Regions from separate parts of the Clostridium fermenticellae genome, predicted to be linked through region 3. Evidence: riboswitches for the same ligand, from Rfam matches in the RefSeq annotation. Region 3 holds a riboswitch; each other region holds the start of a gene.
The links. A riboswitch is a leader RNA that binds a small molecule or an ion and turns the genes downstream of it on or off. The one in region 3 is predicted to bind glycine.

Region 1 (4,269 bases), 660 kb from region 3:
TGAATAGTTGTTACTATGTTCTTCATTTTACTATCAGTACTTTTACTCAAGATATCCTGAAGTATTTCATCATCAATATTTAGATTGCTGTCAAACATATATTCAATTTTACCATTATTGATTTTATACTGTCTTTTTAAAGTGATTTCACCATAAATGCTTCCTTCAGGGCATATATAATTAGCTTTTCCAATTTCGTAATCATAGTACATGCTGGAAATTGGAGCTCTCCAATCATATACTAGAAAATCAAAGTTGTCATTGATAAGATTGAAGTTTCCAATATAACATTTTTGAGCTTTATCATTTCCTCTTTCTAGAAAATCCATCCTCCCAAAGTATGGGGATAAAAGCATTTTTTCATATTTTTCTTCAAGTTTTCTGACAAATTCATGTCTTCTTTTTTGCATTTTCAATGTTGTGATGTATTCCATAAAATCTACAACCTGATCCAATCCATTAGTTATGGACAAAGAGCCTATATCCTCCCAAAGCTGCTTTTGTGTTTCAATAGAATCTTTTCTAAATTTTTCTTTAAAATCATGTTTTTCATTAAACTGTTTTCGAACTTCTTTGAGTACTTCCTGCAGCCATTCATTTTCCAACTTCCATTCAAAGTTATTCAATTAATCCCATCCTTTCCTTGTAATGAATAATTCAATAACATTACCATAAAAAAAGCATTGACATCGCTTTTAGAAAGTAGTATAATATAATTGGATGTATGTTGTTTATATACATATATTATCAGTAGAATTATATTATCATTTCTCTTTTGGTGTGTCAATGGTCATACACCTTTTTTCATTTCATCACTCCTTTAAAAAGGCTATATAATTTTCTTAATATCATCAATGAGCTGTTCTGTAATATTTTATTGAAGAATTATAAGAAAAGTGATAAATTTAATTGTGTACGATATAATTATTCATAAAGGAGTATAAAACATGAAAAATAAATATGATATCTTAAAATTAGAAAATCAATTGTGTTTTCCACTTTATGCATGTGCAAAAGAGGTTGTTAAAAAATACAAGCCTTTTCTTGAAAAAATAGATTTAACATATACTCAGTATATTACCATGATGGTAATATGGGAAAAGATAGAATTAAATGTTAAAGAACTCGGAGAATACCTGTATCTAGATTCTGGTACACTAACACCGGTTTTGAAAAAGTTAGAATCGAAAGGATATATTACACGTGTAAGATCAAAAGATGATGAAAGAAATTTAATAGTTACGTTGACTGAAGAAGGTAACAAACTTAAGGAAACAGCAGTCAAGATTCCATCTCAAATCGGTCAGTGTGTTAAACTTGATTTAGAAGAAATAAAGACACTTTATAAGCTTCTCTATAAAATGTTAAAAGGTGTGACAGAGTAATAGGATCTATAAATGAAAGTTTAACTTATCCTCCGGCCGCGATTCCCAAAATTGGCCACGTAAAAAATTTCTAGTAAATCTAAGCTTGCATTCATAAAAATCTAAACAGATCATTTATATCTAAGGAAGATGCTGTCAAATGTAGGTACATTAATAACAAGGTGAACAGCATCATTGTTTTTTCCCATAAGTTCTTTTAAATATGGTTTCATAATTGTAACTAAATCCATCTTTAAGACTTGCATAATAAAAGCATCCTTTTTATAATGATTTTTGTCAGAAACTAAAAAAATATTGCAATTTCTCCTGATATATATTACGATATAAGGGTGAAATTTATTCGTTCAGATGAAGATAGTGGGAGAGTTATGACGAAAAGTCATTCACCGAAGAAGTAAATCTTTCAGGTACCTATTTATTAGAGATGACCGCTATTGGATGAACCCTTGGAGAGACTCTACAAAGAGAACCGAAGGAGCAAGTCTATATATGACGAAACTCTCAGGTAAAAGGACAAGGGAAAGATAACTTATCTTATAAAAGTAATACTTAAAAATTACTTCATTTGTATGTATCTTATCTATTCCCATTTGTATCTCCAATAATAAAAACTTATACAAAATAAGAAAGGCGGAATACATATGGAGGAAAATCAAAATTTATCAAGAGGTTTAAAAAATCGACACGTTCAATTGCTTGCAATAGGTGGTGCCATTGGTACCGGATTGTTTCTCGGTTCTGGCAGATCAATTCATCTAGCAGGTCCATCTATTCTATTGGCATACTCAATAACAGGAATAATGCTATTTTTTGTCATGCGTGCACTTGGTGAACTGCTGCTTTCAAATTCAAATTACCATTCTTTCGTGGAATTCGTCTACGATTATCTTGGTGAAAGTACTGCTTTCATAACTGGATGGACATATTGGTTCTGCTGGATTTCACTTGCTATGGCTGATGTAACTGCATCAGGGCTCTATGTACAATACTGGTTTCCAAATATATCAAGATGGCTTCCAAGCCTTGTAGTTCTTGTAATTTTACTAATTATGAATCTTACTGCTGTAAAACTATTTGGGGAAATGGAATTCTGGTTTGCACTAATTAAAGTAATAGCAATACTAGCTTTAATTATAGGTGGTACTTTTATGATCATTAAAGGTTTTTCAACAAACGCTGGAGCATCAAGCTTTTCTAATCTCTGGAGACATGGTGGATGGTTTCCAAATGGTCTGAATGGTTTCATTCTATCTTTTCAAATGGTTGTATTTGCCTTTACTGGTATTGAATTAGTTGGTCTAACTGCTGGTGAGACTGAAAATCCGGAACACGTTATCCCAAGAGCTATAAATAATATTCCAATAAGAATTATAATTTTCTATGTTGGAGCACTTGCTGTTATTATGGCAATATATCCTTGGAATTCGATCGATCCGGCCAAGAGTCCTTTTGTACAAGTATTTTCTGCAATTGGAATTGCTGCAGCTGCAAGTATTGTAAATTTTGTTGTATTAACATCTGCCGCATCTGCTTGTAACAGTGGCATATTTAGTACAAGCCGTATGGTTTTCTCACTTGCTAAAGAAGATAATGCACCTAAATCAATGAAAAAATTAACTTCTAATCATATACCATGTAATGCAACAATATTTTCTGCCTGTATTATATTAATTGCAGTTATTTTAAATTACATTATGCCGGAAGGAGTATTTGTACTTATCACAAGTATATCAACCTTCTGTTATATATTCATTTGGGCAATAATAGTTATTTGTCATATAAAATACCGTAAAACCAAACCAGAACTTGCTAAAAACAATAAATTCAAAATGCCGTTTTATCCAATTATAAATTATATGATTTTAGCGTTCTTTGCTTTTGTTATATTTACACTTGCCCTCAACAATGAAACTCGTGTAGCTCTATTTGTAACACCTGTGTGGTTTTTAATTCTCGCTGTAATTTTTAAAATACTTAAATCTAAAAAAAAGAATAATAATTCTAAAGAAAATGCTAAACAGTACTTAGCATAAAACCATACTACATAATTTATAAACTATTTTCCTGAGATGTTGCATTATAAATTTGGGCCTTTTCAAGCATGAGAAGAGCCCTCTTTTTTTGGATTCCTCCAGCATAACCAGTTAAGTTACCATTAGAACCGATAACTCTATGACATGGAATTAAAATTGATATAGGATTATGTCCGACAGCTCCACCAACTGCTTGTGCTGACATTGAACCTATTGCCCTTAACTCTGCTATTTTTTTTGCAATTTCTCCATAAGTAATAACTTTTCCATACGGAATTTGTAGAAGCACATTCCAAACATCTCTTTGAAACTTTGTTCCCTCAGGTTCAAGCTTAGGTAAGCATAAATTCTTTCTACCGGAAAAATAGTTTTTTAGCCATCTGTCAGTCTCTTTAAAAATTCTATAATCTGGCTTATTTATCCATAACTCCACATTCTTCGGATAATACTTTTGTCCAATAAACCACAATCCTTTAAGAGCATTCTTTTCTGCTGATGCTCTAACCATTCCAAGTGGAGTCTGTATTACAGTTGTATAAACCATTCATCAACACCCCTTTTTATTTAATTATAATAGAGTTAATGTTATGGTGTTTTCAGGTAAAAACTACTTTATCACATCTCAATAACAGATAACGTATGCTTCACAAAAGGCAAAAAATTGTAAATAATTTGTTCCGTTTTGATTTTCATATAACTAGTAGTTGTACCATCGCTGCACCCATACCATTCTTCGTTAACAACATCTTTATCAAAAATAATTTGTACAGTACTATTGTTATCAAGTATGGCACTGAAAACAGTTGCCGCACCGATTTCAGTTCCCAACATCCTTTCCATTAAATCTGCAG
Region 2 (4,269 bases), 370 kb from region 3:
GCTATGCTGAACTTGCAGCTATGATTCCAATAGCAGGAAGTGCCTATACTTATGGTTATGTAGGCTTAGGAGAAATATGGGCATGGATTATAGGTTGGGATTTGATACTAGAGTATACAGTTACAATTGCTACCGTTGCTGTTGGATGGTCTGGATATGTTGTTACTTTGCTTAGTGCAGTTGGAATTAATCTACCACCGGCTTTAACAAATCCATTTGGACAAGACGGTGGAATAGTAAATCTTCCATGCATAGTTATTCTTGGAATCGTTATACTATTTCTAATAAAAGGTATGAGCGAAAGTTCTAAATTAAATAATATACTTGTTCTAGTAAAATTAGCCGTTGTAATATTATTTATCGTTATAGGTGCTGGACACATTAAAGTGGCTAATTGGCATCCATTCTTCCCTTATGGTGTAGGAGGAGTATTTAAAGGAGCAGCAATTGTATTCTTCGCATACATAGGATTTGATGCTGTTGCAACAGCTGCTGAAGAAGTTAAAAATCCACAAAGAGATTTGCCTATAGGAATAGTAGCTTCTCTTATAATTTGTACACTGCTTTATATAATAGTAACAGCAGTATTGACAGGAATCTTACCTTATTCTGCTTATAAACATACATCAGCACCAGTTTCATATGCATTACAGCAGGTAGGTATAAGCTGGGGATCAGCTCTTGTGTCAGTTGGAGCATTGTGTGGTATAACATCAGTTTTACTTGTTATGACATTTGGAGCTACTCGTATATTGTTTTCACTATCAAGAGATGGATTGCTTCCAGAAATATTTTCCGATGTACATCCTAAATTTAAAACTCCGGTAAAGAGTACTATACTAATTGGTATTATAACAATGATATTAGCTGGTTTACTTCCAGTAAGCAGACTTGCAGAGATGGCTAATATAGGTACACTGACAGCATTTATCATAGTTTCTTTATCAGTTATAATTTTAAGAAAGAAGAATCCTGATATGGAAAGGCCATTTAAGTGTCCAGGTGTTCCTGTTACACCATTAATATCAGTTGCATTCTGTGCATTTCTAGTTTATCAACTTCCTGTTTTTACTAAAGAAGTTTTTATAATATGGCTTGCAATAGGTTTTGTAATTTACTTTGGATATGGTAGAAAACATAGTGAAATGAATAATGAAGTAAGTAATGAAATGAATTAAGGAGAAAAGGCATTTGAATAAATTCATGTGATATTTTGTAATTATATTTCTATGTACAAATTGGGAGTTTGTACATAGAATTTTTTTATAATAAAGTCTTTTCTCCAAATTTATAGCTTTTACTAATGTTTTTTAAAGTAGTATAGTTTACCATCTTCTATAGAATAATCAATCATAGATTCTGAATACATGTACTGTAAAAATGCGGATATTCCTCCAAAGTTTAAATGGTATTGATAAAAATTAAAGGATAAATCATTCAGTATTGATATATTTTGCAATATATCTTCACGTGTAAGTGGTTGATCTAGCAATTCTAGTATCTGTTCAATATAATTCTGTATATTTTGTATATTTTTATCCACCAAGGTTGTAATCTGTTGTTTGTCAAGTATATTGTCCGCATGACTTATAATAAAATAATCTGCATCTATTTCTTTTATTCTATTTAGTGAATTTAAACTATTTTCTATATCATACAGATATGGAAAAGAATATTTATTTAAAATTTCGCTGCTGAATATAGAGTCACCTAAAAAACAAACTTTTTCTGGAGTTATAATACCTATTTGTTCTATAGAGTGTCCACTTAAAGGGATTATTTCAAACTTTTCATCCCCTATTTTATTTGTTCCATATTCAAGTACAAAATCTACTTTAATTGATTTATTTGATTTATCAATTCCTTTAATAGGTGTAGAAGATGATAATATAGATGCCTGAAATTCAGGATTCTCCATAAATATTTTTTCTTTTAATGAAGTATATACCAGACAACCAGGGTAATTTTTTTGAAAATAAATATTGCCCCCACAATGATCAAGATGGTTGTGTGTATTTACTATGAATTTAGGATGAAGATTGTTCTTTAAAATTGCATCTTCTATTTTTTTGGCATCTGTATTATTTATACCAGTGTCTATAATTAAACAATTTTTATTTTTAAAAGCATAAACACCAGAATTGGTTGAGGCGCTTATATAATAAGTATTTCCTTTAATTTTTTCTAATGCCATTTAAATCATTCCTTCTCAGATTTGTTAAATTATCTGTATTATATCAGATAATATAGTTTTGTACCATCTAAATAATACTAAAATTATATTAAGTATAAATACAAGAAATAAAAAAAGAATATGAAATAAGACTAATCTTACCACATATTCTCTGTCTTTTTACCTGAGAGTTTAATATCAAAGTATTTTACACCTTTGGTTCTGTATAAAACAGTATTTTCAGAGTCAAGTCATATATAGTTACATTTACCTGAAAGTTTCTACTGAAATCGTGGAATTTCGGTATTGCTTCTTCGGTCAGTATATAAACTATCTCACTATATAGTCATCCTTTAACAATATTATATTATCACATCCACAGTATAACATCATACATGTGTATTTTCAAGCGTATTTTAAAAATTAATTAGAAGAGTAATTGTTAAATATGTATTCACATAAATTATATATATTAAGGGCAATTGGCAAGCCCTTCATATCAATATAATCCATTGAATAATTGCCATCCCACGGGTATATGGATATATACTGCTGATTATATACATTGATTACCATTTTACTGTTATTGAATGTAAAAAATATTTTATATAGAGGTTTTAAATTAAAATTTTGGGGTTTTGATATAAAGTTATTTTTATTCAATGTCTTAATAGAAGCTGCTATTACAGCAGTATTTTTACTGTCTAAATCTTTTCTTTTATAGAAATTAACATTAAGTATACTGCATTTATATGAGGAATTAGATAGAATATTTTGAGATAATATGTTTGTGTAGTAAAAGTTATTTGGCTTTTTATGTATATATGGATTGCGTTCAATATCATAATTGCATCCGGTGGTCAAAATAGATATAATTAATGCAGTAAATAAAAAATAAATTAAATTTTTCACATATATCACCTCTATATAGTAAAATATGTTTGAGGATTATTATTTATGCTATAAGTAAAGGGAGGAAATTATGAAATATAAAATGATAGCTGTTGATATGGATGGTACTTTATTAAATGATAAAAAGCATATATCAGATTATAATATGAAAATGATAGATAGGGCAACTAAGCTTGGAGTCAAATTTGTAGTCGCATCTGGCAGAGTACCGGCTGCTCTTAGAGTATATGAAGAAAGTGTATCTAAAAATCAACCTATGATTTGCTGCAATGGTGCCATAATTTTAGATGATAATAAAAACATTATACAATCGAATTTTGTACCTAAACAGTCAGCAATTGAGGCAATAAATTTGATTAGAAAAGAAAATAAAGATGTGTATTTCCATATCTATCATGATGGTATATTATGCAGCGAACAATTTAAATATAGTGCAGAGAGTTTTTATAATTTTAATAGAAGTGTTGATAAAAAATATGGAATTGAAATTCACCTTTTAAGGGATGCTAAAGAGTACATAGAACTTGGAAACTATAATCTTAATAAGATAGTAGTTATGGATGATGATATAGGTTTTTTAAATAATATTAGAAGTAAATTAGATGAAGTACAAGGCTTAGAAGTTACAAAATCTGAATTTAATAATATAGAATTATTGTCCAAAGGCACATCTAAAGGAAATGCTTTAAAAATTCTGGCGAATTTTTATAAAATACCGATGGAGCAGTGTATAGCAGTTGGAAATGATGAAAATGATATAAGCATGATTATGGAAGCTGGACTGGGAGTGTATATGAAAAATACAAGAGAGAAAATCAAAAATAGTGCTGATTATATTACGAAAAATGATAATAACAATGGAGGAGTAGGTGAAATTATAGAAAAATTTATATTAGATGAAAATTAAACTTTTGTTTCTTTATATAAAGTTAATATAAATCAGGAGTGATATGCTAAATGGAAGAAAATAAAAAGAATATTCAAACCAGACTGAGAAAAATAGAAGGTCAGATAAAGGGAATAGAGAAAATGATTGAAAATGAGGCATGCTGTAAGGATATTCTAATACAAATTACAGCTGTCAGGGCAGCTGTAAATAAGGTTGGTGGATTGATATTTGAAAACTATGCAAAAAATTGTTTTTCCCATTCTGATTCTAATTCAGATGATGATAAAGTAAAAGA
Region 3 (4,269 bases):
TTTACATATAAGATCCCATTTTCAACTTTCGTCTCACTGCCAAATTTAAGATCATCAATGTGTATTTTTCCTAACTCTAAACGCAATACGTTCACCTCCTAACTTTTTTATATAGTTTCACAATACGATTTAATAAAATCTTCAACATCTTTTAATGATGTTATTTTATCTGCAGTAATTGTGTTAACCTTTTCACCTTTGTTATAAATTATCATTGTTGGCAGGCCTAATACTTTTTGTCCTATTGCAAGTCTTCTAGCTTTACTTATATTAAGACTTGAAAATTTGATTTTGTCTCCATATTTTTCTTCCAGTCCATGCACACCAGGCATTAATTCTTTACAAATCTCACATTTGTCACCCCAAAAATCTACAAATACCGGTTTCTCAGTATAATTTAAAACCTCATCATCAAAATTTTGTTTTGTTAATTCAACCATATTATTCATCCTCCTTAATCTAAAATTCATTTTCTGATATATACTTTTCAGCAGTAGTTGCCGCTATTGCACCATCTGCCGCTGCAGTTATAACCTGTCTTAAAGATTTCTTCCTTATATCACCTGCTGCAAACACACCCGGTGTACTCGTTTTCATATCCTCGTCTGTTACAATATACCCTTTATCCATAGACACCTTATTTTCAAATAATTCGGAAATAGGAGTATATCCTACGAATACAAAGCATCCATTGACATCAAGTCTGCTTTTTTCACCTGTAAGTTTATTTTTTATAATTAACCCTTCAAGTATTTCATCACCTACAGCTTCTTCTACAGTCGAATTCCATATAAAACTTATTTTTTTATTTGCAAATGCTTTTTCCTGAAGTGATTTGACAGCTCTTAATTCATCTCTTCTGTGTATAACGGTAACATGTTCAGCAAATTTAGTTAGATAAATAGCTTCAGTAATAGCCGAATCTCCTCCTCCTACTACTGCTATATCCAGATCAGTGAAAAAATCAGCATCACAGGTTGCACAATATGAAATTCCGCGTCCTCTTAACTCTTTTTCATTCTTAAATCCTGAGAGCCTAGGATTTGCTCCAGTTGCAATTATAATAGTTTTTGCCCTGTATTCACTGTCCTTACCTTTTAAAACTTTTATCTTACTGTCCAGGTCAACCTCAGTTATTTCATCCTTCACAAATATCGTTCCAAAATCCTCAGCTTGTTTTTTCATTCTCTGAGATAAACTTGTTCCAGTACAATTTTCAATAGATCCTGGATAATTTTCTAATTCATCTGTGGTAGTTGCCTGACCACCGTACTTTGCTCTCTCTATAAGCAGAGTATCCATTCTAGATCTAGATGCATAAATAGCTGCAGAAAGTCCTGCTGGTCCCCCTCCAATTATTATACAATCATATAAATGCACCATAATGCTTCCTCCTATTTATTAAAGTATAACTTTTTAAGCTCTAAGACTACTCAAACGCGTTTCTTATCAGATCGTAGTCTATTAGTGAAAAATCTGTTAAAATTTTGTCATTCCAATGCGGAGTATTGTAATTTCTTGTAAATTTTTGGGTTGTATTTATACTGTCTTCAATATATTGTAAAGATTTAAAATCCACACTTTTCCTGCTGTTCTTGCTCAATACAATAGTTTTATATGGTGTTTCATTTGGTTTAACACTCCCCATAAGCGGATGGGTTAAAAGATTATGTCCACAATGTATATAATCTCTTGCTGTCTCCAGTACTTTCATAACACCTCCTTCCACAAAGTGTATTTCATGTTTAGCCCGAAGTTTGTCTTTGCTTAATGGATTATTAGTTACAATTATAACTTCTCCTATAATACCTCCTCCTATTCCTTAATAGTCTTAAGTTGAATATTAAAATAAAATTAAGGACAAAAGTAAAAGAAATCCCTTTCCTTTTACCTCTGTCCTTTTTACCTGAGAGATTTACTCCTTCGGTGCTTAAAGCTTTCCAGAGTCATGTCCTTTTTCGGTACTTTTGCCTGAGAGATTCATATTATTAAGGAAATAATACTTATTCCTTCGGCTATTCATTTAAGAATACTATAAAACTATAGCTAAGCAGTCATCTTCTAAATATTTTTAAATTAAAGGACTATGCCTAATCTCCCGAAAAATTCATCCAAAGTATTTAATATTCACACTCAGTTATATTATATGATAAATTTTTAAATATTTCCATACATTTTAGAATAATAATTAATAATTTTCTACAAAAAATACTCCACATGCTCCAGGTCCTGCATGTACTCCTACTACACACCCTACTTCACATTCTATAAAATCATTAATACTAAGTTTTAGTTCTTCTCTAAGTATTTCAACAATATCTTTACTTTTAACGCTCAAAAGTATTGTATCTTCATTTTCTTTTGAACCTCTTTTACTTAGATATTCCAGTATATACCTTACAGCCTTCCTGCTTCCCCTGACTTTATCCATAACAGCAAGTTTACCATCTTTTATTTCTATTATTAATTTAATATCCAGTATATTACCTATAATTCCAGCAGTCCTAGACAATCTACCACCCTTTACAAGATTCTCTAAAGTGTCAAATGCCAAAACACTTCTTACATGTGGTATTGTTTCAATTATAGAACTCTCTATCTCCTTAATTCCAAATCCATCTTCCTTAAGCTTTGCCGCCTTTAATACTAAAAGCCCTAACCCTGATGTAACATTTAAACTATCTATTATAGTTATGTCATCACTTTTAAGCATTTCTTTTGCTATACACGCCGATTGATATGTGCCGCTCATATTCGATGATATATGTATTGACAAAACTTTATATCCATTATCAAGATATTCCTTATAGCATTCGATAAACCTCTGAGGGTTAACTTGAGCTGTAGTCGGGAATTCCTTACTATGTTCCATTTTTTCTAAAAGTTCAGGTAAATTTATATCTATTCCATCCCTATAATTATGTCCATCAATATTAACAAGCAGTGGAAGGACTTCTATATCATATCTTTTTAATATATCAACTGGTAAATCTGAAGTACTATCTGTAATTATCTTTATTTTTTCCATAGACCAACTTCCCTCCTATTTCATAACCGGAAAGTTCATCTGCCTCAATGCTTCATATGCCACTATAGCAACTGTATTTGATAAATTTAACGAACGTGTTGTTGTATTTATCATTGGCACTCTAATACATTTTTCAGGATCACTTTCTCTTATGTAATCTGGTAATCCACATGATTCTCTGCCAAAAACAATGAAGTCATCATCTTTAAACTTAGCTTCGTGATAAAAATTCTTGCCATGTGTTGTTGAAAAATAAAATGTTGAGCCCTTATATTTTTCTCTCAGCTCTTCATAGGAATCATATATACTTAAATCCAAATAAGGCCAATAATCAAGACCAGCTCTTCTTAAATGTTTTTCATCCAGACTAAAACCCAGTGGTTTTATAAGATGAAGTTTGCTGCCGGTAAGTACGCAAGTTCTTGCTATATTACCAGTATTTTGCGGTATCTCCGGTTGAAACAATACTATATTTAAACTCAAATCAAATCCTCCTTATCTAACAATTAACAAATAACTTATTCTCATAAAACTCTTCTTAATATATTACTCTATAAAGCTTAAAGAGTAAAGAGGGAGTACCAAATAGTATTATTTAGAGCAATTAACTTATCATTCCCTATTATTTATATATTTTATTATTCCATCACAAATATTTTCCGCTAAATTTCTAAGAACATTATCCTTAGATAATTTATCTCTGTCACTTTTATTAGTTATAAAACCACATTCAACCAAAGCACACGGTATTTTACTATATCTTAATATTGCTATATTTTGTTTTTTTATGCCCCTATTATACCAATCATCTGATTTTACAGATTCATTCTCAAGTATTTTTGCAAGTTTTGTTCTCTCATCTGACTGATAACCTTTTGGATCATAATATAGTGTCGTAATTCCATTGAAGTTTGGATCACTAATTGAATTGACATGAACTGAAACAAACACATTCCCATTTGCTGCATTTACCCTATTTCCTATCTCTTTTAATGGTACAAGTACATCACTATCTCTTGTTAAAACAACATTGTATCCTTTATTTTGTAGATATTCCTGTTCATATTTAACTATTTTTAGAGTTAAATTCTTCTCATACATATTTCCATAGCTTGTACCCTTGTCTATACCTCCATGACCTGCATCTAAAATTATCGTATACCTACTATTATTCTGTTTGACTTTAGAAAATCCATCTTTCCCCTTAGCAGCCTCTACAACAGCTTGTCCTCTTACAGCAG

Region 1: it holds a riboswitch for glycine, as region 3 does, so the genes downstream of both, D4Z93_RS02425 (amino acid permease) here and D4Z93_RS12160 (GrdX family protein) in region 3, are expected to answer to the same signal.
Region 2: it holds a riboswitch for glycine, as region 3 does, so the genes downstream of both, D4Z93_RS10590 (MBL fold metallo-hydrolase) here and D4Z93_RS12160 (GrdX family protein) in region 3, are expected to answer to the same signal.

What each region holds. Positions count from the first base shown of each region.
Region 1 is NZ_CP032416.1:482,909-487,177, reverse strand. Features, by position in the region: gene helD (RNA polymerase recycling motor HelD) at 1-626, opposite strand, end outside; gene D4Z93_RS02430 (MarR family winged helix-turn-helix transcriptional regulator) at 948-1,385, shown strand; gene D4Z93_RS13585 (hypothetical protein) at 1,496-1,630, opposite strand; glycine riboswitch at 1,822-1,912, shown strand; gene D4Z93_RS02425 (amino acid permease) at 2,027-3,418, shown strand; gene D4Z93_RS02420 (methylated-DNA--[protein]-cysteine S-methyltransferase) at 3,435-3,962, opposite strand; gene D4Z93_RS02415 (prolyl-tRNA synthetase associated domain-containing protein) at 4,034-4,269, opposite strand, start outside.
Region 2 is NZ_CP032416.1:2,269,101-2,273,369, reverse strand. Features, by position in the region: gene bcaP (branched-chain amino acid transporter BcaP) at 1-1,178, shown strand, start outside; gene D4Z93_RS10590 (MBL fold metallo-hydrolase) at 1,301-2,194, opposite strand; glycine riboswitch at 2,423-2,523, opposite strand; gene D4Z93_RS10585 (DUF4883 family protein) at 2,597-3,085, opposite strand; gene D4Z93_RS10580 (Cof-type HAD-IIB family hydrolase) at 3,156-3,992, shown strand; gene D4Z93_RS10575 (metal-sensitive transcriptional regulator) at 4,043-4,269, shown strand, end outside.
Region 3 is NZ_CP032416.1:2,640,762-2,645,030, forward strand. Features, by position in the region: gene D4Z93_RS12145 (glycine/sarcosine/betaine reductase component B subunit) at 1-86, opposite strand, end outside; gene D4Z93_RS12150 (thioredoxin family protein) at 108-440, opposite strand; gene trxB (thioredoxin-disulfide reductase) at 460-1,383, opposite strand; gene D4Z93_RS12160 (GrdX family protein) at 1,430-1,807, opposite strand; glycine riboswitch at 1,884-1,949, opposite strand; glycine riboswitch at 1,950-2,111, opposite strand; gene D4Z93_RS12165 (DegV family protein) at 2,189-3,028, opposite strand; gene D4Z93_RS12170 (tRNA (cytidine(34)-2'-O)-methyltransferase) at 3,044-3,511, opposite strand; gene D4Z93_RS12175 (N-acetylmuramoyl-L-alanine amidase family protein) at 3,641-4,269, opposite strand, start outside.